DNA from 3 places in the Dechloromonas sp. ZS-1 genome. Region 1 is predicted to be linked to each of the others. Evidence: predicted binding sites of a transcription regulator. Region 1 holds the regulator's gene; each other region holds the start of a gene.
The links. The regulator sigma-54, encoded in region 1, starts transcription at its own class of promoters, with help from an activator protein. The targets are predictions, from matches to a motif close to TGGCACGCTTNCTGCTNA.

Region 1 (7,974 bases):
TCCAGGATGGCCACCGAGAGCATGCCGCCGAAGGTGGTGTAGGTGAGCACGATGGCGGCGCCGAGGATCATGCCGGCGGTCGGGCTGATGGCACCGTCGGTGACGACGCTGAAAACCAGGCCGAGCGCCTTGATCTGGGCGGCGACCCAACCGAGGTAGGAGACGACGATGCAGAGCGTGGTCAGCACTTCAACCGTACGGTTGTAGCGCAGGCGGAAAAAGTCGCCCAGCGTCAGCACATTCATCTTGTACAGCTTGGTGGCGAAGAAGATGCCGCCCAGAATCAGGCAGAGCGAGGAGCCGAAGGGGTCGGCCACGACACCGCGAAGGCCTTCCTTGACGAAGGTGGCCGAGACGCCGAAAACGGCTTCGGCCCCGAACCAGGTGGCGAAGACGGTGGCGGTCACCACGGGCAGCGGCAGATGACGGCCTGCCACGGCGAAATCCTTGGCGCTATGAACGCGGGTGGCAGCGAGCAGGCCGATGCCGATGGAAACGAGCAGGTAAAGGACGACGAACCAGATCAGCATGATGTCGCGCGGTCGACCGGCTTAAGGGGTTGAAAATGCGCGGATTATACGGTGCTGTGCGGCGATCTGGACGTCAAAAAGGCGGGGCGCATTCAAATTGCTGCGGCAGGCCGCTCACCGGGTGAGCAAAGGCGACCTGGGCCGCGTGCAGGAGCAGGCGCTCGGCCCGTTCGTAAGCGATCCCGCCATAGAGGTCGTCGCCCAGGATCGGGTGGCCGAGCGACATCATGTGCACACGCAACTGGTGCGAGCGGCCGGTCACCGGCTCAAGCTCGACCCGGGTGGTCTGGGTGGCGGGCGAACGCTCAAGCACGCGGTAGCGGGTGAGCGAGGGCTTGCCTCGCTCAAAGTCGACCATTTGCCGGGGGCGGTTTGGCCAGTCGCAGATCATCGGCAGGTCAATTTCGCCGACATCCTGCTCAACGATGCCCTGCACGACGGCGATATAGCGCTTGTCCACAGCCCGTTCGCGGAACAGCATCGAGAAGTGGCGCTGCATGGCCTCGCCCCGCGCCAGGATCAGCAGACCGGAGGTGGACATGTCGAGGCGATGCACGATGAGTGCTTCGGGATGGGTCTCCTGCACCCGGTGGATCAGGCAATCGTGCTTGTCCTCGCCGCGCCCGGGTACGGAGAGCAGGCCGGCGGGCTTGTCGGTGATCAGGAAAGCGTCGTCGGTGTATAGGACGGTGGAGCCGGTGGCCGGGGGCGGCGCGTAAACAGTCATCTCGGGAGGGCCCGGCGGTCGACCGGTGCAGAAAGGCAAAAATCCGCTTGCCAGAGGGCCTGCGGATCATGTACTGTACGGATATACAGTATTTGTACTGGGGATCAGACCACACTATACCGTGTCCGGGCCCCGAATGACGAATCAGGCAATTTCTATACCATCCGTGGCCCCTGTGCCATAATCCGCTCAAATTTTCGAGGACTCCCCCATGGACGACAACAAGGCAAAAGCGCTGGCAGCGGCGCTGCAACAGATCGAAAAGCAATTCGGCAAGGGCTCCATCATGAAGATGGGCGAAGCCGATGTCGAACAGGGCCTGCAGGTCGTGTCGACCGGCTCGCTCGGCCTGGACATCGCGCTTGGCGTCGGCGGCCTGCCGCGTGGCCGTGTGGTCGAAATCTACGGCCCGGAATCCTCCGGCAAGACCACCCTCTGTCTGCAAGTCGTTGCCGAAATGCAGAAACAGGGCGGTGTGGCGGCCTTCATCGATGCAGAACACGCGCTTGACCCCTCCTACGCCCAGAAACTGGGCGTCAATGTCGGCGAACTCCTGATCTCCCAGCCCGATACCGGCGAGCAGGCACTTGAAATCGCCGACATGCTGGTGCGTTCCGGCTCGGTCGACATCATCATCGTGGACTCGGTGGCTGCCCTCACCCCGCGCGCCGAAATCGAAGGCGAAATGGGCGACCAGATGGTCGGCCTGCATGCCCGCCTGATGTCCCAGGCCCTGCGCAAGCTGACCGCGAACATCAAGAAGACCAACACCCTGGTCATCTTCATCAACCAGATCCGCATGAAGATCGGCGTCATGTTCGGCTCCCCGGAAACCACCACCGGTGGTAACGCGCTCAAGTTCTACGCTTCCGTGCGTATGGACATCCGCCGTATCGGCGGCATCAAGAAGGGCGACGAGGTGATCGGCAACGAAACCAAGGTCAAGGTCGTCAAGAACAAGGTCTCGCCCCCGTTCCGTGAAGCGATTTTCGACATCCTGTACGGCGAGGGCATCTCCCGCGAAGGCGAAATCATCGAAATGGGCGTGGCTCACAAGCTGATCGACAAGTCGGGTGCCTGGTACTCCTACAAAGGCGAAAAGATCGGCCAGGGCAAGGACAATGTCCGTGAATTCCTGAAGGCCAATCCGGCCATCGCGCAGGAAGTCGAAGCCGGCATTCGCGAAGCCGCTGCAGTGACCGTGATCAAGCCGACCAAGGCTGCCGCTGCCGATGCCTGACCTCCGGGTCAAGGCGCTGCAACTCCTGACCCGGCGAGATCACAGCCGGGCGGAGCTGCACAAGAAACTGGCCCCGTTGGCCGAATCCGAGGACGCGCTGGAAGCCGTCCTCGATGCCTTGCAGGCGGAGCGCCTGCTCTCCGATTCCCGCTTTGCCAGCCAGCGCGCCAGCCAGCGCGGCAGCCGCTACGGCAATGCCCGTCTGCGTCAGGAACTGCGTCAGCAAGGCGTCAATGACGAAGACATTACCGAGGCACTCGATGGCGCGGGTGAAGAGGTGGAGCGCTGCCGTCAGGTGTGGGCCAAAAAATACGGTCGACCGCCGGAAAGTGCGGAAGAACGTGCCAAACAGCTCCGTTTCCTGCAATATCGCGGCTTTTCCGGCGACAGCATTCGCCGGGTGATCAGCGGAGCAGATGAATGAGCATTGCCGATAATGCCGCGACCCTGTCGGCCAACAACCTGAAAAAGCGCTACAAGGCGCGTACCGTCGTCGAAGATGTGTCCTTCCAGGTCCGCTCCGGCGAGGTCGTTGGCTTGCTCGGCCCCAACGGTGCCGGCAAAACCACCTGCTTCTACATGATCGTCGGTCTGGTGGCGGCCGATGGGGGCGAAGTCCAGCTCGACGACAGCCGTCTGACCCATCTGCCCATGCATGCGCGGGCCCGCCAGGGCGTCTCCTATCTGCCGCAGGAAGCCTCCGTCTTCCGCAAGCTCAATGTCGAAGACAACATCCGGGCCATCCTGGAGTTGCAAAACCTGTCCGCCAAGGACACCGACGAGCGTCTGGAAAACCTGCTGGCCGAACTGCACATCGCCCATGTCCGGCACGTCAATGCGGCGGCTCTCTCCGGTGGCGAGCGCCGTCGCTGCGAAATCGCGCGGGCCCTGGCCACCAACCCGCGCTTCATCCTGCTCGACGAACCGTTTGCCGGGGTCGACCCGATTGCCGTGCTGGAAATCCAGAAAATCATCCGTTTCCTGAAGGAGCGGGGCATCGGCGTTCTGATCACCGACCATAACGTACGCGAAACCCTGGGGATCTGCGACCACGCCTACATCATCAACGCCGGTCGCGTGCTGGCGTCTGGACGGCCGAACGAAATCGTCGATAATGAAAGCGTCCGCAAGGTTTACCTCGGCGAGCATTTCAAACTTTGATCCCTCCCCTCGCCTGACACCGACCCATCGATGAAACCTGCTCTCCAGCTCAAACTGTCCCAGCATCTGGCGCTGACGCCCCAGTTGCAGCAGTCGATCAAGCTGTTGCAGCTGTCCACCATCGAGATGAAGCAGGAAATCGAACGCTACCTGCTCGAAAATCCGATGCTGGAACGGGAAGACGATGGCGAGCTCGGCTTTGCCGGTGCCCAGCAGTTTGATGCCCCGGCTAACCGCGAGCAGGAAGCCGAACGGAGCGAGACACCGCCGGCCGGTGAAGAGCGGGAAAGCCTGCCGGAAGGCATGGGCGAAGTCGATGATGATCGTTGGACCAGCGATGCCGGCACCTATTCCGGGGCCGGTCGTGATGAGGACGATGACAGCGACGCCCACGACATTCATGCCGCCACGGTCAGCCTGCGCGACCATCTGGGCTGGCAGTTGGGCATGACTCAACTCTCGGAGCGCGACCGCAGTCTGGTGCGTTTTCTGATCGAAGCGCTGGACGACGACGGTTACCTTTCTGCCTCGCTCGAGGAACTGCTCGAAACCCTGCCGCCGGAATATGAAATCGAGCTTGAAGAGCTCGAAATCGCGCTGCGTCACATCCAGAATTTCGATCCGACCGGTATCGGCGCGCGTACGCCGGCCGAATGCCTGCGCCTGCAGTTGCTGGCCCGGCGCGATGAGCCGGCCTGTGATCTGGCCTTGGTCATCGTCGACAAGCATCTCGAATTGCTGGCAGGCCGTGATTTTGCCCGTCTGAAGAAGTTGACCGGCTGTGACGACGAGACCTTGAAGGCGGCCCACGCCTTGATCGTCAGTCTCGATCCGCGCCCCGGTGCGCCCTATGCCCAGGTCGAAGCCCGCTACATCACGCCGGATGTGATCGTGAAGAAGCTCAAGGGCAAATGGACCGCCTACATCAATCCGGATGCCTATCCGCGGTTGCGCATCAATCGCCTGTACGCCGAAATCCTGGCCAAGCAGCGTCGTGGCAACGGCAACATGACGGCGCAGCTCCAGGAAGCCCGCTGGCTGATCAAGAACGTCCAGCAGCGCTTCGATACCATTCACCGCGTGACCCAGGCCATTGTCGATCGTCAGCGCCAGTTCTTCGAACATGGCGAGGTTGCCATGCGTCCGCTGGTGCTGCGCGAGATTGCCGATATCCTCGGCCTGCACGAGTCGACCGTATCGCGCGTGACGAGTCAGAAATACATGGCGACGCCGCGCGGCATCTTCGAATTGAAGTATTTCTTCGGCAGCCATGTCGCCACCGATACCGGGGGCGCTTGTTCTGCAACCGCTATCCGGGCGCTGATCAAACAGCTGATCGCTGCGGAAGATGGCAAGAAGCCCTTGTCGGATAGTCAAATATCCGAAATACTAGGCCAACAGGGGATCGTTGTAGCGCGACGCACGGTAGCCAAATACCGCGAGTCCTTGAACATTCCGCCTGTTAATTTACGCAAGACCCTGTAGTGAGAGGAGAATTAAATGAATCTGCAGATCGCTGGTCATCACATCGAAGTCACGCCGGCTTTGCGCGAATATGTCGAAAACAAGCTCGACCCCGTTATTCGCCACTTTGACAAAGTTACCGGGGTGAACGTCGTTCTCTCCGTCGAAAAGCTGAAGCAGAAGGCGGAAGTGACCGTGCACGTACCGGGTAAGGACATGCATGTCGAAGAATCCGGTGACGATCTCTATGCTGCGATCGATGCCATGTTTGACAAGCTGGACCGTCAGGTTCAGAAGTACAAGCAGAAGGTGCAGGATCACCACCGCGGCGAAAAGGCCGCCCACCACATGGCTGACTAACAGCCGCCAGGCCGCGTTTCCTTTCGGAAATGCGGCCTTTGTGTTTCTTCGTAGCCCATGAATCCGTTGTCCAATCTCCTGTCGGTCTCCCAGGTTCTCCTTGATCTGGAAGCCGGTAGCAAGAAACGCGTCTTCGAACAGGCAGGTATCCTGTTTGAAACGCATCTCGGCATTGCCCGTTCGGTCATTTTCGACAGCCTGTTTGCCCGCGAAAAGCTGGGCTCCACCGGGCTGGGCCAGGGTATTGCCATCCCGCATGGCCGTATCAAGGGCCTGAAGCAGGCTGCTGGCGCCTTCATCCGTCTGCCAGCCCCGATTCCCTTTGATTCACCCGATGGCCGACCGGTCAATCTGCTTTTCGTCCTGCTGGTGCCGGAACAGGCGACCGAGCAGCATCTGCAGATTCTGTCCGAACTCGCTCAGCGCTTTTCCGATCGTGCCTTCCGTGACGCCTTGGCCGCAGCACCGGATGCCGACTCCATCGTGGCCCTTTTTTCCTGATTGACCTGCGTGCGCCATATTCGTCTCGTCCAGCTTTACGAGGACAACCGCGAAAAGCTCCTGCTCAACTGGATGCAGGGGCATGAATCCGACCGCAAGATCGAACTGCGGCACGCCAATATCTACGGTGCCGATGTCGTCGGGCACATCAACATCATCCACCCGGAACGTTTACAAGTCTTGGGCCAGGCCGAGTATGACTGGGCCTTGCGCATTGGCGAACGGCGCTTCGGACAGATGTTCAGCGACCTGCTTGCAGCGCAACCGCCGGCGGTGATCGTCGCAGACGGTATCGCTCCGCCGGAGTCCCTGGTCGAGGCATGCCGCCTCTCCAATACGCCCCTCCTCTATTCTCCGAAGCCGGCATCGGCCGTCATCGATCTGCTGCGTATTTACCTGTCGGCGCGCTTGGCGGATACGGTCAGTCTGCACGGTGTGTTCATGGACGTCTTGGGCATGGGCGTTCTGATCACGGGTGATTCCGGCGTCGGCAAGTCCGAGTTGGCGCTGGAGCTGATTTCCCGTGGTCATGGTCTGGTCGCAGACGATGTCGTCGAAATGGCCCGGATTGCCCCGACGACCATCGAGGGGCGCTGCCCGGGCATGTTGCGTGACTTCTTGGAAGTCCGTGGCCTGGGCCTGTTGAATATCCGCACCATCTTCGGCGAGACGGCGTCACGTCGGAAGATGAAGCTGAAACTCATCGTTCACCTGCAAAAAACCGTGGCCGGCAGCGATGCGCCGCGTTTGCCGCTGGATGCCCAAACCCAGGAAGTCCTCGGTGTCCCGGTCCGCAAGGTGGTCATACCGGTGGCGGCCGGTCGCAACCTGGCGGTGCTGCTGGAAGCGGCGGTACGCAATACCATCCTGCAATTGCGTGGCATCGACAGCATGCAGGACTTCATGGACCGTCAGCAGCGCATGATGCTTGACGAAGAAGGCTGATTTACCGATAGTCCTGTCGTTCCATCACCCAATTTCAGGAGATCTGTCATGAAGAAACTGCTCGTTTTGTTGGCAATGGCTGTGGCAACTTCGGCATCCTACGCAGCGGATGATTGTGCAGCCCGTGCTGCTGAGAAAAAGCTGGCCGGTGCGGCCAAGAACAGCTTCATGAAGAAGTGTGAGAAGGATGCGATGGGGCCGGCAGGTCAGGCCTGTGAAGCCAAAGCCAAGGAAAAGAAGCTGGCCGGCGCGGCCAAGAACAGCTTCATGAAGAAGTGTGTTGCGGATGCCAGCTGATTTCTGCTGACAGCGCGATGCCAAGACTGGCCACCTGCGGGTGGCCGGTTTCGTTTACGCCCTAACGGATTTCGAATTCCGCACCTTCGACTTCCGGATCGTGATGCGAGGTGCCGAAAGACAGGGTTCCCCGTCCGGTGAGAATATGCCGGTCACGCCGCAGCACGATCTCCGGTTGGCTGCGATAGCGGATGAAGCAGCCATTGGTGCTGGTGTCGATCAACTCGATGCCATGTTCGTGCCATTCGAGGCGCGCATGCATGCGTGAACTCTTGCGGTCGTTGAGGCGAAGCTGGCAACTTGGATCACGCCCGATGGTCAGCACCGGCTGATCGGCATCGATGGTGAACAGCTGCCCTTCGAAGAGCAAGGTCATGCGCCGTTCCCCCTCACTGGTCGTGGCGGGCGGCAGGGGAAGCCAAGGCAGCTGGAAGAGATGCAGCAACTGCTGGTCATCGCGAACCGTTCGCTGCAGGGGGTCGGGTTCGTTGCGCACAAGAGAATGAGCAGGCAGGTGCGCGATCAGTGCCGGGCTGCAAAGAATCTGGTCGCGTCGGGCCATGCCGGCGATACGGGCGGCACAGAGGACGGTGCTGCCGCTCGGTCCATGCGGGGTCATCTCCGTGCCGCCCACGTGCATGCCGACGCGGATACCAAATTGCACGCCTTTGAGCGGCGGGAGATCGGCAATGCGCTGCTGCATTTCAAGGGCTGCCTGGCAGGCATCCTCGGCTTCATCAAAGATCGCC
Region 2 (7,974 bases), on a different contig from region 1:
TTGCGACGACGGAAGTGGCGATCGCGTTACCGAGCACGTTGGTCACGGTGCGGCCCATGTCGAGGAAGTGATCGATGCCGAGGACAAGCATGATGCCGGCTTCCGGCAGGTTGAACATCGGCAGCACGGCGGCGACGACGACCAGCGAAGAACGCGGCACACCGGCGATGCCCTTGGAGGACACCATCAGCACCAGCAGCATGGTGATCTGGGCGGTCAGGCTCATCGGGATGTCGTAGGCCTGGGCGATGAACAGGGCCAGGAAGGTCGTGTACATCATCGAGCCATCGAGGTTGAACGAGTAGCCCAGCGGCAGCACGAAGCCGGTGACGCGGTTTTTGATGCCGAACTTTTCCAGCTGTTCCATCAGCTTCGGGTAGACCGATTCGCTGCTGGCGGTCGAGAAACCGACCAGCATCGGGCCGCGCACCAGCTTGAGCAGGCGGAAGATGTCCTTGCCGAGGATCAGATAGCCGGCCAGGATCAGCAGGCCCCACAGCACGGCCAGGGCGATGTAGAAGCTGAGCATGAACTTGCCGAAGATGGCGAGCATGCCAAGGCCGTTGGTGGTGATGGCGCTGGCCACGGCACCAAAAACGCCAAACGGGGCGAAGCGCATCACGTAGTCCGTGACCTTGAGCATCACGTGGACCACTTCATCCATGGTGTTGACCAGGGAGCGGGCAGCCTGGTTGTGCAGGTTGCCCAGCGCCAGGCCAAAGAAGACGGCAAACACCAGAATCTGCAGGATTTCGTTGGCGGCCATCGCTTCCATGATGCTCTTCGGGAAGACGTGGGTGATGAAGTCCTTGAGGTTCAGCGCGCTGGTCTTCAGATTCAGACCGGCGGCGGATTCAGGCAGCGGGACGCTGAGGGCATCGCCCGGACGCAGCACATTGGCGAACACCAGACCGATCAGCAGCGAGCAGAAAGACGCGCCGATGAACCAGGCCAGCGCACGACCGCCGATACGGCCGACCGCCTTGGAGTCGCCCATGTTGGCCAGGCCGGCAACCAGCGTGGCGAAGACCAGCGGGGCGATGATCATCTTGATCATGCGCAGGAAAATGTCGGTCAGGATGCTGAAATAACCGGCGATTTCCTTGGCGGCAGCGGGCGACGGGGCGAGCGTGTTGCAGGCGTAGCCCACGATGACCCCGAGGACCAGCGAGATGCCGATCCAGGTAGTGAGGCGATTCATTTTCATCGGAATGTCTTCCTTCTCTCGATTGGTTTGCTTTTGGGTAATCAGTGGGCGTTGACCGTCGGAATGCGCTGCGGCTTGGTCAGGATTTCCGGTTGCAGCACTTCGGCCAGTTGCTCGGCGCTCATCAGGCCGCGCTCCAGCACGATCTCGGCCACGCCGCGGTCGCTGCGGAAGGCCTCGGCGGCGACATCGGTCGCGTTGGCGTAGCCGATGTAGGGATTCAGGGCGGTGACGATGCCGATCGAACGCTCGACGGAGGCGCGCAGCAGGTCGCGGTTGGCCGTGATGCCGCTGACGCAGTGGTCCGCCAGGACGCGGCAGCCGTTGGTCAGGTGCAGGGCGCTCTTGAACAGGCTGTGCGCGATGATCGGCTCGAAGGCGTTGAGCTGGAGTTGGCCGGCTTCGGCGGCGAAGGTGACGGTGGCGTCGTTGCCGATCACTTCGAAGGCGATCTGGTTCATGACTTCCGGAATCACCGGATTGACCTTGCCCGGCATGATCGACGAACCGGCCTGACGCGGCGGCAGGTTGATTTCGTTGAAACCGGCGCGCGGGCCGGAAGAGAGCAGGCGCAAGTCGTTGCAGACCTTGGAGAGCTTCACGGCGACGCGCTTCAGGACGCCGGAGAGCTGCACGAAGCTGCCGCAATCCTGGGTGGCTTCGATCAGGTTCGGCGCGGTGACGACCGGTACGCCGCTGACTTCAGCGAGGCGGCGGCAAACGAGCGGGGCGTAGTCCGGGTCGGCGTTGATGCCGGTGCCGATGGCGGTCGCGCCCAGGTTGATCTCGCGGATGAGCAGGGCGGCTTCCTTCAGGCGCTCCTCGTCTTCACCGAGCATCACGGCGTAGGTCGAGAATTCCTGGCCGAGGGTCATCGGCACGGCATCCTGCAATTGGGTGCGGCCCATCTTCAGCACATCGGCGAACTCGTCCGCCTTGCGCTCGAAGGATTTGCGCAGGTAGGCCATGGCGTCGACCAGGCGGAAAATGCCGACATAGGTGGCGAGTTTGAGCGCAGTCGGATAGACGTCGTTGGTCGACTGGCTCATGTTGACGTGTTCGTTCGGGTGCAGCGCCTTGTAGTCGCCACGTTGCTTGCCGAGGAGTTCGAGGGCGCGGTTGGCGATCACCTCGTTGGCATTCATGTTGGTCGAGGTGCCGGCACCACCCTGGATGACATCGACGACGAACTGGTCATGCCATTGGCCGTCGATCACTTCGCGACAGGCGGCGACGATGGCGTCGGCGCGCGTGGCATCGAGCAGGCCCAGTTGCTGGTTGGCCTGAGCGGCGGCCTTCTTGATCTGGGCCAGGGCACGGATCAGATCCGGGTACACGGCGATGGGAATGCCGGTGATCGGGAAATTTTCCAGGGCGCGCAGGGTATGGACGCCGTAATACACGGCATTCGGGACTTCGCGGTCGCCCAGCAGATCGTGCTCAAGGCGGAATTCGGTTTTCGGCATGGTGTGTCTCCAGTTCTGATTTATGCGCCGCAGGGTGGGCGGCGGTGCTTTCTTATTGCACGCGGCGTGCCAGCCTGCTGAAAGGAGAAAAATCCAATAAAAACAATTGGGTGTGGTTTTCCTTGCTCGGGTTAGGGTCGGTTTTCCGGACTTGGGGTGTGTGGCGCGTTCGGAAAGCCGAACAAGGGGCGGCGGTGGGCAGTCTCCGGCGGTCAACCCAGGCAAACCTGCTAATATTGCGGGCTTCGCTGCAACGCAACATCCGGAACCCGCATGTCCGTCCCCTCTGATCGCATGAGTCCCGAAGAGCGCCGTGTCGGTGCCTCCCTGGCCTCCATCTTCGCCTTGCGCATGCTGGGCCTCTTCCTCATCCTGCCCGTGTTTTCCGTCTATGCGAAAACGCTGCCGGGTGGGGATGACCTTGCCTTGATCGGTTTTGCGCTGGGGGCTTATGGCCTGACGCAGGCCGTTTTCCAGATTCCGTATGGCGTTGCTTCCGACTATTTCGGGCGCAAGCAGGTCATCGTTTTCGGCCTGATCGTGTTTGCCCTGGGCAGTTTTGTTGCTGCCTGGGCGCCGGATATGACCTGGATCATCGTCGGACGTGTGCTGCAGGGGGCGGGCGCCATTTCCGCTGCCGTGACCGCCCTGGCTGCCGACCTGACGCGTGAAGAGCATCGCACCAAGGTGATGGCCATGATCGGCTCTTCGATTGGGCTGGTGTTCGCGCTTTCCCTGGTGGGGGCGCCGCTGCTCTACGGCTGGATCGGTATGGGTGGCCTGTTCATCCTGACCGGCGTGCTTGCCCTGGCGGCCATCGTGCTGTTGCTCAAGGCCGTGCCGGCTGCACCGCAGCCGGCCGGGCATGTGAAGCTGCCCTTGCGGCGCGTGTTGTTCGACCGCGATCTGTTGCGCCTGAATCTGGGTATTTTTACGCTCCACCTGATCCAGATGGCGATGTTCGTCGTGATCCCGCACGCCCTGATCCAGGAAGGGGGGCTGCCGGCCGCAGCGCATTGGCAGGTATATCTGCCTGCCGTCCTCGTCTCATTTGCCGTCATGGTCCCGGCAATCATCGCAGCCGAACGCAAGGACAAGATGCGTCCGGTGTTTCGCGGTGCGATCGCCTTGCTGGCGGTGGTCCAACTCGGCTTGTGCCTGATGCATGGCAGCCTCTGGGCGCTGGCGCTCTGGCTGCTGTTGTTCTTTGTCGCCTTCAACGTGCTGGAAGCCACCCTGCCGTCGCTGGTTTCCCGGACAGCCCCGCCTTCTGCCAAGGGAGCGGCATTGGGCGTGTACAACACAACCCAGGCGATCGGTCTCTTTCTCGGTGGCACGCTCGGCGGCGCGATTGCCCAACATTTCGGTGATAATGCCGTGTTTGCCGTGTGCACCGTTCTGGCCCTGTTGTGGCTGATGGTCGCCGGTTCCATGAATTTCCCGCTGCGCGCAACGTCGACCGCAGCGAAGCCCAACCTTCAGGAGTAAACCTCAATGGCATCGGTCAACAAGGTCATTCTCGTCGGCAATCTCGGCGCCGACCCGGAAACCCGTTACACCGCAAGCGGTGACGCCGTCTGCAACATCCGTCTGGCCACTACCGAAAGCTGGCGCGACAAGAACAGCGGCGAGAAGCGCGAAATCACCGAATGGCATCGCGTTGTCTTTTACCGCAAGCTGGCAGAGATCGCCGGCCAATACCTGAAGAAGGGTTCTCAGGTTTATCTGGAAGGTCGTATCAAGACCCGCAAGTGGCAGGACAAGGACGGCCAGGATCGTTACACGACCGAAATTGAAGCCGTCGAAATGCAGATGCTGGGCGGCCGTCAGGGCATGGGCGCGCCCGCCGCGCCGCAACAGTCGTCGGGTGGTTTTGGTGGCAATGCCGGTGGCTACGATGAGCCGGATTTCTCGCCGGCCCCGCCGCGCAACAAGCCGAAGCCGTCCTTTGACGATCTGGGCGACGATATCCCGTTCTGATTTCCTGCCGTTTCGGCCGGTCACGCCTCTGTGACCGGCTACGCCTTTGTTCCGAGGTGCGCGCATGACCAAAGCCATTACCTTCCAGATTCTTGAAGACATCGCCAGTGATTTGTCCGGCGACGAAATCACCTTTCCGACCTTCCTCGACATCACCTTCCAGGTACGCACTGCGCTCAAGGACCCGAACCTGAGCGTGGAACAACTGGCCAAACTGGTCGGTGCCGAGCCCTTGATGAGTACCAAGATCATCCGGATGGCGAATTCGGTGGCGTTGAATCCTTCGGGGCGCGAAGTGGCAGACGTCAAGAGCGCGATCATCCGCGTCGGCATGGAGGCGGTGCGCACGGTCTCGTTTGCCGTGGCCATGGAGCAACTTCTGAAGTCCAAGCAGATGCAGGTTTTTGAAGGCATCTCCAAGCGGCTGTGGGAGCATACGGCGCACGTGGCGGCCCTGTGCCGGACGCTGGCCCGCAAGGTGGCCAAGATCAACGGTGACGAAGCCATGTTTGCGGGGTTGGTGCACGATCTGGGCGTCTTTTACCTGATGTCCCGGGCTGTGAACTTCCCAGAACTGGTTGCAGACAAGGCGGAGCTCCACGGTTTGCTGGTCGGGTGGCACGACAATATCGGGCATGCGCTCCTGTCGGCCCTGGGCTCGCCGGAAGTTGTCTTGCAGGCTGTTCAGGAGCATGAGACGGACCGCGAGATCAGCGAGGTCAAGACCTTGTCCGATGTGCTTTACGTGGCCAACAAGATTGCCAATCGGACGGCCTCCTGGCGCGATCCGGTGTTTGACGAGCCGGTGGATACCTCGATGCTGGATTCGGTTTTCGATGCCGAAACGCTGGCCGAAATTGTCGCCGAATCCGAAGAGGAAGTGGCGTCGTTGAAATCGGCACTGGGCGCCTGATCCGGCGTCACCTTGCTCAAGAGCGGCCATAGCCGCCTGGACTCTCAGGGAATAGCATGAGCAGCACACATCATCCGTCGGGCGAAGTCACCGGTAAGCGTCTTGCCGTTCTTGCGCTGGCCGCATTGGGCGTGGTTTATGGCGATATCGGGACCAGCCCCCTGTATGCCATGAAAGAGGTGTTCGCCGGGAACCACCCGATTCCCGTGACGGAGGCCAATATCTTCGGCAGCCTCTCCCTGTTTTTCTGGGCCTTGATCATCGTGGTCTCGGTCAAGTACGTCAGCTTCATCATGCGTGCCGACAACCGTGGCGAAGGCGGCATCATGGCCCTGATCGCCTTGGCCTTGCATGAGGCTCAAGGCAGGCCGCAGCGCATGAAGGCGATCATGATCATCGGCATTCTCGGCGCCGCCATGTTCTATGGTGACGGGATGGTCACGCCTGCGATGTCGGTGCTGTCTGCCGTTGAGGGGCTGGAGGTCATTACGCCGGCTTTCAAGCCCTTTGTGATTCCGATTACCTTGATCGTATTGGCCATCCTCTTCGTCGTGCAGCGTCATGGCACGGCCTTGGTCGGGGCTGCTTTCGGGCCCGTCATGTTGATCTGGTTCAGTACCCTTGCCCTTTTGGGCTTGATCAATATCGTCGATCATCCGGCAATCCTGGCCGCCTTGAATCCTTGGTACGGCATTGAGTTCCTGTTTGCCAACAAGGCCATGGCGCTGGTGGCCATGGGGAACGTCGTGCTGGCGGTGACGGGCGCCGAGGCGCTGTATGCCGACATGGGGCATTTCGGTCGCAAGCCGATTGAGCGCGCCTGGTTCATCTTTGTCCTGCCGACGCTGGTACTCAACTATTTCGGGCAGGGGGCCTTGATCCTTTTCGAGCCGGAGGCGGCGCAGAGCCCCTTCTTCCATATGGCACCCGATTGGGCTCAGGCGCCGCTGGTCGGTCTGGCGACGCTGGCGACGGTGATCGCTTCCCAGGCAGTGATTTCCGGGGCCTTCTCGGTGACGCGTCAAGCGATGCAGCTTGGCTTCGTGCCGCGAATGGAGGTCCAGCACACCTCGGAGAAAGAGGCGGGGCAGATTTATTTGCCCGCCGTGAACTGGGGGCTGATGCTGGCCGTGATGATTCTCGTACTCGGCTTCAAGTCCTCGAATAACCTCGCGGCTGCGTACGGCATCGCGGTGACCGGGGACATGGTGATTACCTCGCTGCTGGCCACCGTGGTCGTGGCCAAAGTGTGGAAATGGGGCTGGATTCGTGCCGGTCTGCTGTTTGCCTGTTTCCTGGTCGTTGAATTGATCTTCCTGGCAGCCAACATCCTGAAAATTCCGGATGGCGGCTGGTTCCCGCTGGTGGCCGGGATGGGCGTTTTTGTCCTGATGACGACCTGGAAGCGTGGTCGCCAGTTGCTCTCCGATCGACTCAAAGGCGAGCGTCTTGAATTGTCGATGTTCCTGGAGTCGCTGGCATCCTCAATGCCGACGCGTGTTTCCGGCACCGCCATCTTTTTGAATGCCGATCCCAAGGGCGTGCCGCATGCCATGCTGCACAACCTGATGCACAATAAGGTGCTGCATGAGCGCGTCGTTCTGGTCTCGGTCCAGTTTTTCGATGTTCCCTATGTGCCGGATATCGATCGTGTTGAAGTGCGTCCGTTGCGCGACAATTTCTGGAGCGTGATCGTCCAGTATGGCTTTATGGATGACCCAGATATTCCCTCCGCCTTGTTGCTGTGTGCCGAGGCCGGGCTTGAGTTCAGCGCGCTGGAAACCTCGTATTTCATCGGGCGCGAAACCCTGATTCCGAGCCTGAATTCAGACATGGCTTTCTGGCGCGAAAAAATCTTCATTGCCATGTTCCGCAACGCGGGCTCGGTGACCGACTTCTTCAAGATTCCGAGTAACCGTGTGGTCGAACTGGGGGCGCAGGTTGTCCTGTGATGGGGCACTGAAGTACGACGCGCCTGCTTCTACGCATTGATTGGATGCACGATACCTAACAAACAGTACCCAACAAAAAGCCCCCGAAATTCGGGGGCTTTTTGTTGGGCAGTCACCGGCGGGTGACTGCGCGTGCTGCATAGGTCGCTTACTTGGCGGCCATCCAGGCGCGGGCGGCATCGAGCATGCGGCAGGAGTAACCCCACTCGTTGTCGTACCAGGCCAGGACCTTGACCAGCACGGAACCGTCTTCACCCTTGATGACGCGGGTTTGGGTCGCGTCGAAGGTGGAGGAAACGGTGGTGTGGTTGAAGTCGGAGGAAACCAGCGGCTCGTTGTTGACGGCCAGGATACCCTTGAGCGGGCCGTTGGCGGCAGCGGTCATCAGGGCGTTGATTTCTTCCTTGGTGGTGGCGCGCTCGGCGGTGAAGGTCAGGTCGACCAGCGAGACGTTGA
Region 3 (7,974 bases), on a different contig from region 1:
TTGTCCTTTGGCCTGATCGGTCTCTTTATCGGGCCGGTGGCGCTGGCCGTCACCTGGACCCTGCTGCAGGCCTGGCTGGCGGATGCCTTGGGGCCGGATGAGCGCGAGGATACGATCGCCTGATGTCCCGTTCGCGGGCCGCCAGGAACGATTGTCGGTTGTGCCGTGTCAGATCGCTATCCCTGAGCGCATCGGCTGACTGTGGAGCAAGAGCACATGCCTGATAATCTTTGCGAACTGAGCTGTACCCCCTGCCGTGGCGGTGTCCCGCCGCTGACTTTGGCGGAAGCCGAGGCTTTTTTGGCGCGCACGCCGGGCTGGTCGTTGTTTGAAACAGGCCGGCGGCTGGTCCGACGCTATCCGTTTGCGGATTTTCAAAGTGCGCTGGATTTTGTGAACCGGGTCGGCGCGCTTGCCGAGCGCGAGGGGCATCACCCGGAGATGACTGTCGCTTGGGGATCGGTCACGGTCGCCTGGTGGACCCACAAGATCGATGGGCTGCACGAGAACGATTTCATCATGGCGGCCAAAACCGACACGCTACGTTGATCGATGACTGCGGCAGCGCCTGTTGCTATCAGCCGCTGCCGCGGAAATACCGCATTCAGTGCAGGGCGCGGGGCAGGGCGAGCACGAATTCCGGGATGTCGGCTGCGAAATGCGTGCCGTCTTCGGCCACCATCTGGTAAGTCCCTTTCATCGTGCCGATTGGCGTCGGAATCGACGAGCCGCTGGTGTATTCAAAGCTTTCGCCCGGTTGCAGCAGCGGCTGATGGCCGACCACGCCCAGGCCACGTACTTCCTGCACGGCATTGTTGGCGTCGGTGATCACCCAGTGCCGGGAGATCAGCTGGGCCGCAATGCGCCCGGTATTGCGGATGGTGATCGTGTAGCTGAACACATAGCGCCCGTTTTCCGGATCGGACTGGTCGGGGATGAATTGCGGGATGGGGCGAACTTCAATGCGGTACTTGTCGGCGTCGGGCATGGGATAATTTCGTCTGTTTATCGTTTTCAGGAAGCAGCATGTCCGCCAAAGATTTTGTGATCGCCCCGAGTATTCTGTCTGCCAATTTCGCCAAGCTGGGCGAGGAAGTGGCCAACGTCATCGCCTCGGGTGCGGACTGGATCCACTTTGACGTGATGGACAACCATTATGTTCCCAACCTGACCATCGGGCCGCTGGTCTGCGAGGCCATTCGTCCGTGCACCACCGCACCGATCGACGTACACCTGATGGTCAAGCCGGTGGATCGCATCATCCCCGATTTCGTGAAAGCCGGGGCCAATATCATCACTTTCCACCCCGAAGCCTCTGAGCACATCGATCGCAGCCTGTCGTTGATCCGCGATGGGGGCTGCCAGGCCGGCCTGGTTTTCAACCCGGCCACCTCGCTCGACTACCTCGATTACGTGCTGGACAAGATCGATGTTGTGTTGCTGATGAGCGTCAACCCCGGCTTCGGCGGCCAGAAGTTCATTCCGGCCACGCTGAAGAAAGCCGCCGCTGCGCGCGCCAAGCTCGACGCCTACGAGCGCGAGACGGGGCGCCGCATCCGCCTGGAAATCGACGGGGGTGTGAATACGGCCAACATCGCCGAGATCGCCCGCGCCGGGGTCGATGCCTTCGTCGCCGGCTCTGCCGTGTATGGCGCCGGCAAGGACAGCGACCCGCATCGCTACGATTCGATCATCGGCGCCCTGCGTGCTGAACTGGCCAAGGTCTGAGCGGGCGACGACGATGCACTTCCAGTCCGTGACCTTTGACCTCGACGGGACGCTGCTCGATACCGTGGCCGATCTTGCCGAGGCGTGTCGGCTAATGCTGGATGACCTTGGCGCACCACAGCGCAGTGTCGCCGAGGTGCATCGTTTTGTCGGCAAAGGCATGGCGGTGCTGGTCGAACGTTGCCTGACCTGGGAAACGCCGCCGACGGCTGAGCGGCTGCAGGCCGGGATTGATGCTTTCAAGCGCCACTACGCGACGGTCAACGGCGCGCAGGCCGTGATTTATCCGGGCGTGCTGGCGGGGCTGGCGGCCTGGAAGGCGAGTGGGTTGAAACTGGGGGTGGTGACCAACAAACCGGGGATGTTCACGGAGGTGCTGCTCGAACGTACCGGTCTGCTCGATTATTTTGAGGTGGTGGTTTCCGGCGATACCACGACCCATAAAAAGCCGCATCCGGAACCGATCCTGCACGCTTGCCGCCTGTTTGGTGTGCGCCCGGATCGTAATCTGCATATCGGCGATTCGGAAAACGACATTCTGGCAGCACGTGCTGCCGGTTCTTCCGCCTACTGCGTGCCGTATGGCTACAACGAGGGCAAGCCGGTGGACACCGTCGATTGCGATGCGCTAGTATCCGATCTGCTTGCCGCGTACCGGCAAGCGCTCACTCACAAGACTGCCTGATCAAATGACTGCCTTGCTTTTCTGGAACATCGAGCTGCGTTGGCGCCCCTGGCGTCCATAACTCACGCGCATCCCGCGCCCGTCGAGTTTCTCCGGGCGCACCCAGTCTGCAAGATCACCAACGTCATTTTCGAGGCTTGACCCCATGACCGAAACCGAATTCAACGCGCTCGCGGCGCAGGGCTACAACCGTATTCCGGTAACCCTGGAAACCTTCGCCGATCTCGATACGCCCCTCTCCATCTACCTGAAACTGGCGCACGGGCCTTATACCTACCTGCTCGAATCCGTGCAGGGCGGCGAACGTTTCGGGCGCTATTCCATCATTGGCCTCTCCGCTCCGACGCGCATTGTCGTGCGTGGCCACGAGGTGCTGGTCCTGACCGGCAACCGCATCGCCGAGCGTGAGGACGATACCAATCCGCTCGACTTCATCGGCAAATACATGCAGCGCTTCCGCGCGCCGGAGGCAAACGGCCTGCCGCGTTTCCTGGGCGGCCTGGTCGGCTGTTTCGGGTACGACACCGTGCGCTATGTCGAAACCCGCCTGACGCGGACCCAGCGTCCGGATGAGATCGGGGCGCCGGATATCCATCTGCTGCTCTCTGAAGAACTGGCCGTCGTCGATAACCTCTCCGGCAAGCTGACTCTGGTCGTTTTTGCCGAGCCGGGCTATCCGGGTGCTTACCAGAAAGCACGGGCCCGCCTGAAGGAATTGCTGGCGCAGCTGCGCCAGCCGGTCTCCATCCCGAGCGAGCAGCCGGCCCGTTCCGAACCGGCGGTCTCGGTGTTCGGCGAAGCAGCCTTCAAGCAGGCCGTGCTCAAGGCCAAGGGCTACATCACCGAGGGCGACATCATGCAGGTCGTGCTCTCGCAGCGCATGACCAAGCCCTTCCATGCGAGCCCGCTGGCGCTGTACCGGACCCTGCGCAGCCTGAATCCCTCGCCCTACATGTTCTATTTCGACTTCGAGGATTACCACGTGGTCGGCGCCTCGCCGGAAATTCTGGTGCGCCTGGAAGGCGACCGGGTCACGGTGCGGCCGATTGCCGGCACGCGCAAGCGGGGGGCGTCGCTGGAAGAAGATGTGGCGCTGGCGGAAGACCTGCTGGCCGACCAGAAAGAACTGGCCGAGCACACGCAGTTGCTCGATCTGGGACGTAATGACTGCGGTCGCGTGGCCAAGATCGGCTCGGTCAAGGTGACTGAAAACATGAGCATCGAGCGCTATTCGCACGTGATGCACATCGTCTCCAACGTGGAAGGGCGCCTCGAATCCGGCCTCAATGCGCTGGATGTCCTGAAAGCCACTTTCCCGGCCGGGACTGTTTCCGGGGCGCCGAAGGTGCGTGCCATGGAAATCATCGATGAGCTGGAGCCGGTCAAGCGCGGTATTTACGCCGGTTCGGTCGGGTACCTCGGCTTCAATGGCGATATGGACCTGGCCATCGCCATCCGCACCGCCGTCGTCAAGGACGGGCGTCTGCATGTGCAGGCCGGGGCGGGCATCGTGGCCGACTCCAATCCGCAGTCGGAATGGGAAGAAACCCAGAACAAGGCGCGGGCCGTGCTGCGTGCGGCTGAGCTAGCCGAGCAGGGGCTGGATACCCGCTTCGACTGATCCCGTCCTGCCCGACGGTCAACCGCCCTCCGGGGCGGTTTTTTCATGGGGGCATCGGAAATCCGACGGGGCTTTTGGGGTGGGTGTCGGATTTCCGATGATTTACCCCTGTTTTTTGGTGAAAAATCAATTAAAAACAGTGGCTTATGCGCGTGCTGATTTTTCTTTAAATTGGCACGCTGCCTGCGTATCATGATTCAAGGAGCCGGAGGCGGCTTCCCTTGACTGGAGACATACGCATGAAACAACTCGCCCTCGTTGCAGCTGTCCTGGCTGCCTGTTCTGCTTCCGCCGTTGCTCAGGAGTCGCAGACCCTGAAGAAGATCAAGGATACCGGCAGCATCACCCTCGGCCATCGTGAGTCCTCGATTCCGTTCTCCTACTACGATGACAAGCAGCAGGTCATCGGTTACTCCCATGAACTGATGCTGAAGGTGGTTGAGGCCATCAAGGCCGACCAGAAGCTGGCCAAGCTGGATACCAAGCTGATGCCGGTGACTTCCGCCAACCGGATTACCTTGGTGCAGAACGGTACCGTCGATATCGAGTGCGGTTCCACCACGAACAACACCGAGCGTCAGAAGCAGGTGGGTTTCTCGACCTCCATCTTCGTGATCGGCACCAAGCTGATGGCCAAGAAAAATGCCGGCATCAATGATTTCCCGGATCTGGCGGGCAAGAACGTGGTCACCACCGCCGGTACGACTTCCGAGCGTCTCATCCGCAAGATGAACGAAGAGAAGAAGATGAACATGAACATCATCTCGGCCAAGGACCATGGCGAAGCCTTCCTGACCCTGGAAACCGGCCGTGCGGTCGCCTTCATGATGGACGATGCGCTGCTCTTCGGTGAAATGGCCAAGGCCAAGAAGCCGGGTGACTGGACCGTGGTGGGGACCGCCCAGTCCAAGGAAGCCTATGGCTGCATGCTGCGCAAGGATGATCCGGGCTTCAAGAAGGTGGTTGATGCCGCGCTGACCAAGGCCATGACCTCCGGCGATGCTGAAAAGATCTACGCCAAGTGGTTCCTGAACCCGATCCCGCCGAAGGGCCTGAACCTGAACATGCCGCTGTCCGATGACATGAAGGCGCTGTACAAGGCCCCGAACGACAAAGCATTCGAATAAGCCCTCCCCAACCCCAACAGAGAAGACGGCAGGCCACGTCGCCTGCCGCAGGAGACCCACACCATGATGTCCCGTTTGCTGTCCCGCTGCCTGCTCGCTGCTGGCATCCTGTTCGCTGCCCTGGCCCACGCGGCTGATAAACCCCAGGTCGTCATCCTGGCGACCGGCGGCACGATTGCCGGCGCCGGCGCAGATGCTGCCAAGAGCGCCACCTACCAGGCAGCCAAAGTCCCGGTCGACAAGCTGATCGCCGGTATCCCGACCCTTTCCGATGTGGCGGCGGTGCGCGGCGAGCAAGTCTTCCAGATCGCCTCCGAGAGCTTCACCAACGCCCACTTGCTCCAGCTCGGCAAGCGCGTTTCCGCGCTGCTCAAGCAGGCCGATGTGGATGGCGTGGTCGTCACCCACGGTACCGATACGCTGGAAGAAACCGCGTATTTCCTGAACCTCGTCGTCAAGAGCGACAAGCCCATCGTCGTCGTTGGCTCCATGCGTCCGGGGACGGCCATGTCGGCGGACGGCATGCTGAACCTGTTCAATGCCGTGGCCGTGGCGGCCAGCAAGGATGCGCGCGGCAAGGGCGTGCTGGTCACGATGAACGATGAAATCAACAGCGGCCGCGACGTGAGCAAGGCCGTCAATATCCGCACCGATGCCTTCAAGAGCCCCTGGGGCGCACTGGGCATGGTCGTCGAGGGCAAGAACTACTGGTTCCGCCTGCCGGCCAAGCGTCACACGGTGAATTCCGAGTTCGACATCGACCGCATCGACAGCCTGCCGGCCGTCGAGATCGCCTACGGTTACGGCAATGCCGCACCGACCGCCTATCAGGCCTTTGCCGCGCAGGGCGCCAAGGCGGTGATCCACGCCGGGACGGGCAATGGCTCGGTGAGCAATCAGGTGGTGCCGGCGCTGCGCGACTTGCGCGCCAAGGGCGTGCAGATCATCCGTTCGGCCCGTGTCACGGGCGGTGGTTTCGTGCTGCGTAACGCCGAGCAGCCCGATGACCAGTACGACTGGGTCGTGGCGCATGACCTGAACCCGCAGAAAGCCCGCATCCTGGCCTCGGTTGCCCTGACCAAGACGCAGGACTCGCGCGAACTGCAACGCATTTTCTGGGAATACTGAGCGTCGACCGTCGCCTGCCCGCCGGGTGGGCGACGGCTTTCATAACAAGGGGGTGCCATGAGCTACCAATGGAATTGGGATATCTTCCTGCAGCCGTCGGCGACGGGAGATGATACCTATCTGGGCTGGATGTTTGCCGGCCTCAAAATGACCATCACACTGTCGTTGTCCGCCTGGGTGCTGGCCTTGCTGATCGGTTCGGTGATCGGTGTCTTGCGCACGGTGCCGAACAAATGGCTGTCCGGATTTGCGACGGCCTGGGTGGAACTGTTCCGCAATGTGCCGCTGCTCGTCCAGCTGTTCATCTGGTATTTCGTGCTCCCCGAACTGCTGCCTGAAGCCGTGGGCAATGCCTTCAAGCAGTCCAACCCGGTCTTCCAGATGTTCTCGGCTTCGCTGCTGTGTCTGGGCTTGTTTACCAGTGCCCGTGTGGCGGAGCAGGTGCGTGCCGGGATCAATTCCCTGCCCAAAGGCCAGAAAAATGCCGGCCTGGCGCTCGGCTTCACGCTCGGCCAGACCTATCGCCATGTGCTTCTGCCGATGGCCTTCCGCCTGGTCGTGCCGCCGCTGACCTCCGAGTTCCTCAATATCTTCAAGAACTCGGCTGTCTGCTCGACGATCGGCCTGCTCGAACTCGCCGCGCAAGGTCGCCAGCTGGTCGATTACACGGCCCAGCCTTATGAGTCCTTCATCGCGGTCACGGTGGCTTACATCGCCATCAATGTGGTCGTGATGACCCTGATGAAGAAGCTGGAAGACAAGGTGCGTGTCCCCGGCTACATGGGAGGGAAGTGACATGACGTACGAATTTGACTGGTCCTCCATCCCGGGCGCGCTGCCCTTCCTGTGGGATGGCATGAAAATCTCCCTCGAAATCACGTTGACCGCCGTGATCGTCGGGATTGTCTGGGGCACGCTGCTGGCCATGATGCGCCTCTCCTCGATCAAGGCGCTGTCGCTGTTTGCCGCCGGCTATGTGAACCTGTTCCGTGCCGTGCCGTTGGTCATGGTGCTGCTCTGGTTCTTCCTGATCGTGCCGAAGTTCATCGAGCAGCTGTTCAGCCTGCCGCCGGGCACCGACCTGCGCCTGACCTCGGCGATGATCGGCTTCGCCCTGTTTGAGTCGGCCTATTACTCGGAAATCATCCGTGCCGGTATTCAGTCCGTGCCGAAGGGCCAGATGGCGGCGTGTCAGGCGCTGGGCATGACCTATGGGCAATCCATGCGCCTGGTCATCCTGCCGCAGGCGTTCCGCAACATGGTGCCGCTCCTGCTGACCCAGGCCATCATCCTGTTCCAGGACACCTCGCTGGTCTATGTGTCCGCACTGGCCGATTTCTTCGGTGCTGCCTACAAGGTGGGTGATCGCGACGGTCGACTCGTCGAACTGCTGCTGTTTGCCGGCCTCGTCTATTTCGTCATCTGCTTCTGCGCCTCCACCATCGTGAAGCGCCTCCAGAAAAAATATCAGCCGGCCTGAGCGGCCCAGGAGATTCCAACATGATCAAGATTGCAAACGTCAGCAAGCATTACGGCAATTTCGAGGTCCTCAAGGACTGCTCCACGACCGTCAGCAAGGGCGAAGTGGTGGTGGTGTGCGGGCCGTCCGGTTCGGGCAAGTCCACCCTGATCAAGTGCGTCAATGGCCTGGAGCCTTTCCAGGCCGGCGAGATCATCGTCGATGG

Region 2: a site for sigma-54 is predicted at 2,728-2,745, ahead of aspA (aspartate ammonia-lyase). Genes of this name have one in related genera too.
Region 3: a site for sigma-54 is predicted at 4,207-4,224, ahead of AACO21_RS06330 (glutamate/aspartate ABC transporter substrate-binding protein). Genes of this name have one in related genera too.

What each region holds. Positions count from the first base shown of each region.
Region 1 is NZ_JBDIYD010000001.1:274,477-282,450, reverse strand. Features, by position in the region: gene AACO21_RS01390 (sodium:solute symporter family protein) at 1-530, opposite strand, end outside; gene AACO21_RS01385 (RluA family pseudouridine synthase) at 604-1,257, opposite strand; gene recA (recombinase RecA) at 1,469-2,497, shown strand; gene recX (recombination regulator RecX) at 2,490-2,921, shown strand; gene lptB (LPS export ABC transporter ATP-binding protein) at 2,918-3,658, shown strand; gene AACO21_RS01365 (RNA polymerase factor sigma-54) at 3,689-5,143, shown strand; gene raiA (ribosome-associated translation inhibitor RaiA) at 5,159-5,482, shown strand; gene ptsN (PTS IIA-like nitrogen regulatory protein PtsN) at 5,540-5,983, shown strand; gene hprK (HPr(Ser) kinase/phosphatase) at 5,993-6,928, shown strand; gene AACO21_RS01345 (hypothetical protein) at 6,977-7,225, shown strand; gene AACO21_RS01340 (adenylate/guanylate cyclase domain-containing protein) at 7,287-7,974, opposite strand, start outside.
Region 2 is NZ_JBDIYD010000016.1:4,610-12,583, forward strand. Features, by position in the region: gene AACO21_RS14795 (dicarboxylate/amino acid:cation symporter) at 1-1,207, opposite strand, end outside; gene aspA (aspartate ammonia-lyase) at 1,249-2,673, opposite strand; gene AACO21_RS14805 (MFS transporter) at 2,947-4,161, shown strand; gene ssb (single-stranded DNA-binding protein) at 4,168-4,653, shown strand; gene AACO21_RS14815 (HDOD domain-containing protein) at 4,718-5,566, shown strand; gene AACO21_RS14820 (potassium transporter Kup) at 5,623-7,518, shown strand; gene gap (type I glyceraldehyde-3-phosphate dehydrogenase) at 7,667-7,974, opposite strand, start outside.
Region 3 is NZ_JBDIYD010000003.1:247,600-255,573, reverse strand. Features, by position in the region: gene ydiK (AI-2E family transporter YdiK) at 1-123, shown strand, start outside; gene AACO21_RS06360 (4a-hydroxytetrahydrobiopterin dehydratase) at 217-549, shown strand; gene apaG (Co2+/Mg2+ efflux protein ApaG) at 605-988, opposite strand; gene rpe (ribulose-phosphate 3-epimerase) at 1,027-1,728, shown strand; gene AACO21_RS06345 (phosphoglycolate phosphatase) at 1,742-2,413, shown strand; gene AACO21_RS06340 (hypothetical protein) at 2,414-2,560, opposite strand; gene trpE (anthranilate synthase component I) at 2,559-4,034, shown strand; gene AACO21_RS06330 (glutamate/aspartate ABC transporter substrate-binding protein) at 4,274-5,161, shown strand; gene AACO21_RS06325 (asparaginase) at 5,225-6,289, shown strand; gene AACO21_RS06320 (amino acid ABC transporter permease) at 6,347-7,084, shown strand; gene gltK (glutamate/aspartate ABC transporter permease GltK) at 7,086-7,769, shown strand; gene AACO21_RS06310 (amino acid ABC transporter ATP-binding protein) at 7,790-7,974, shown strand, end outside.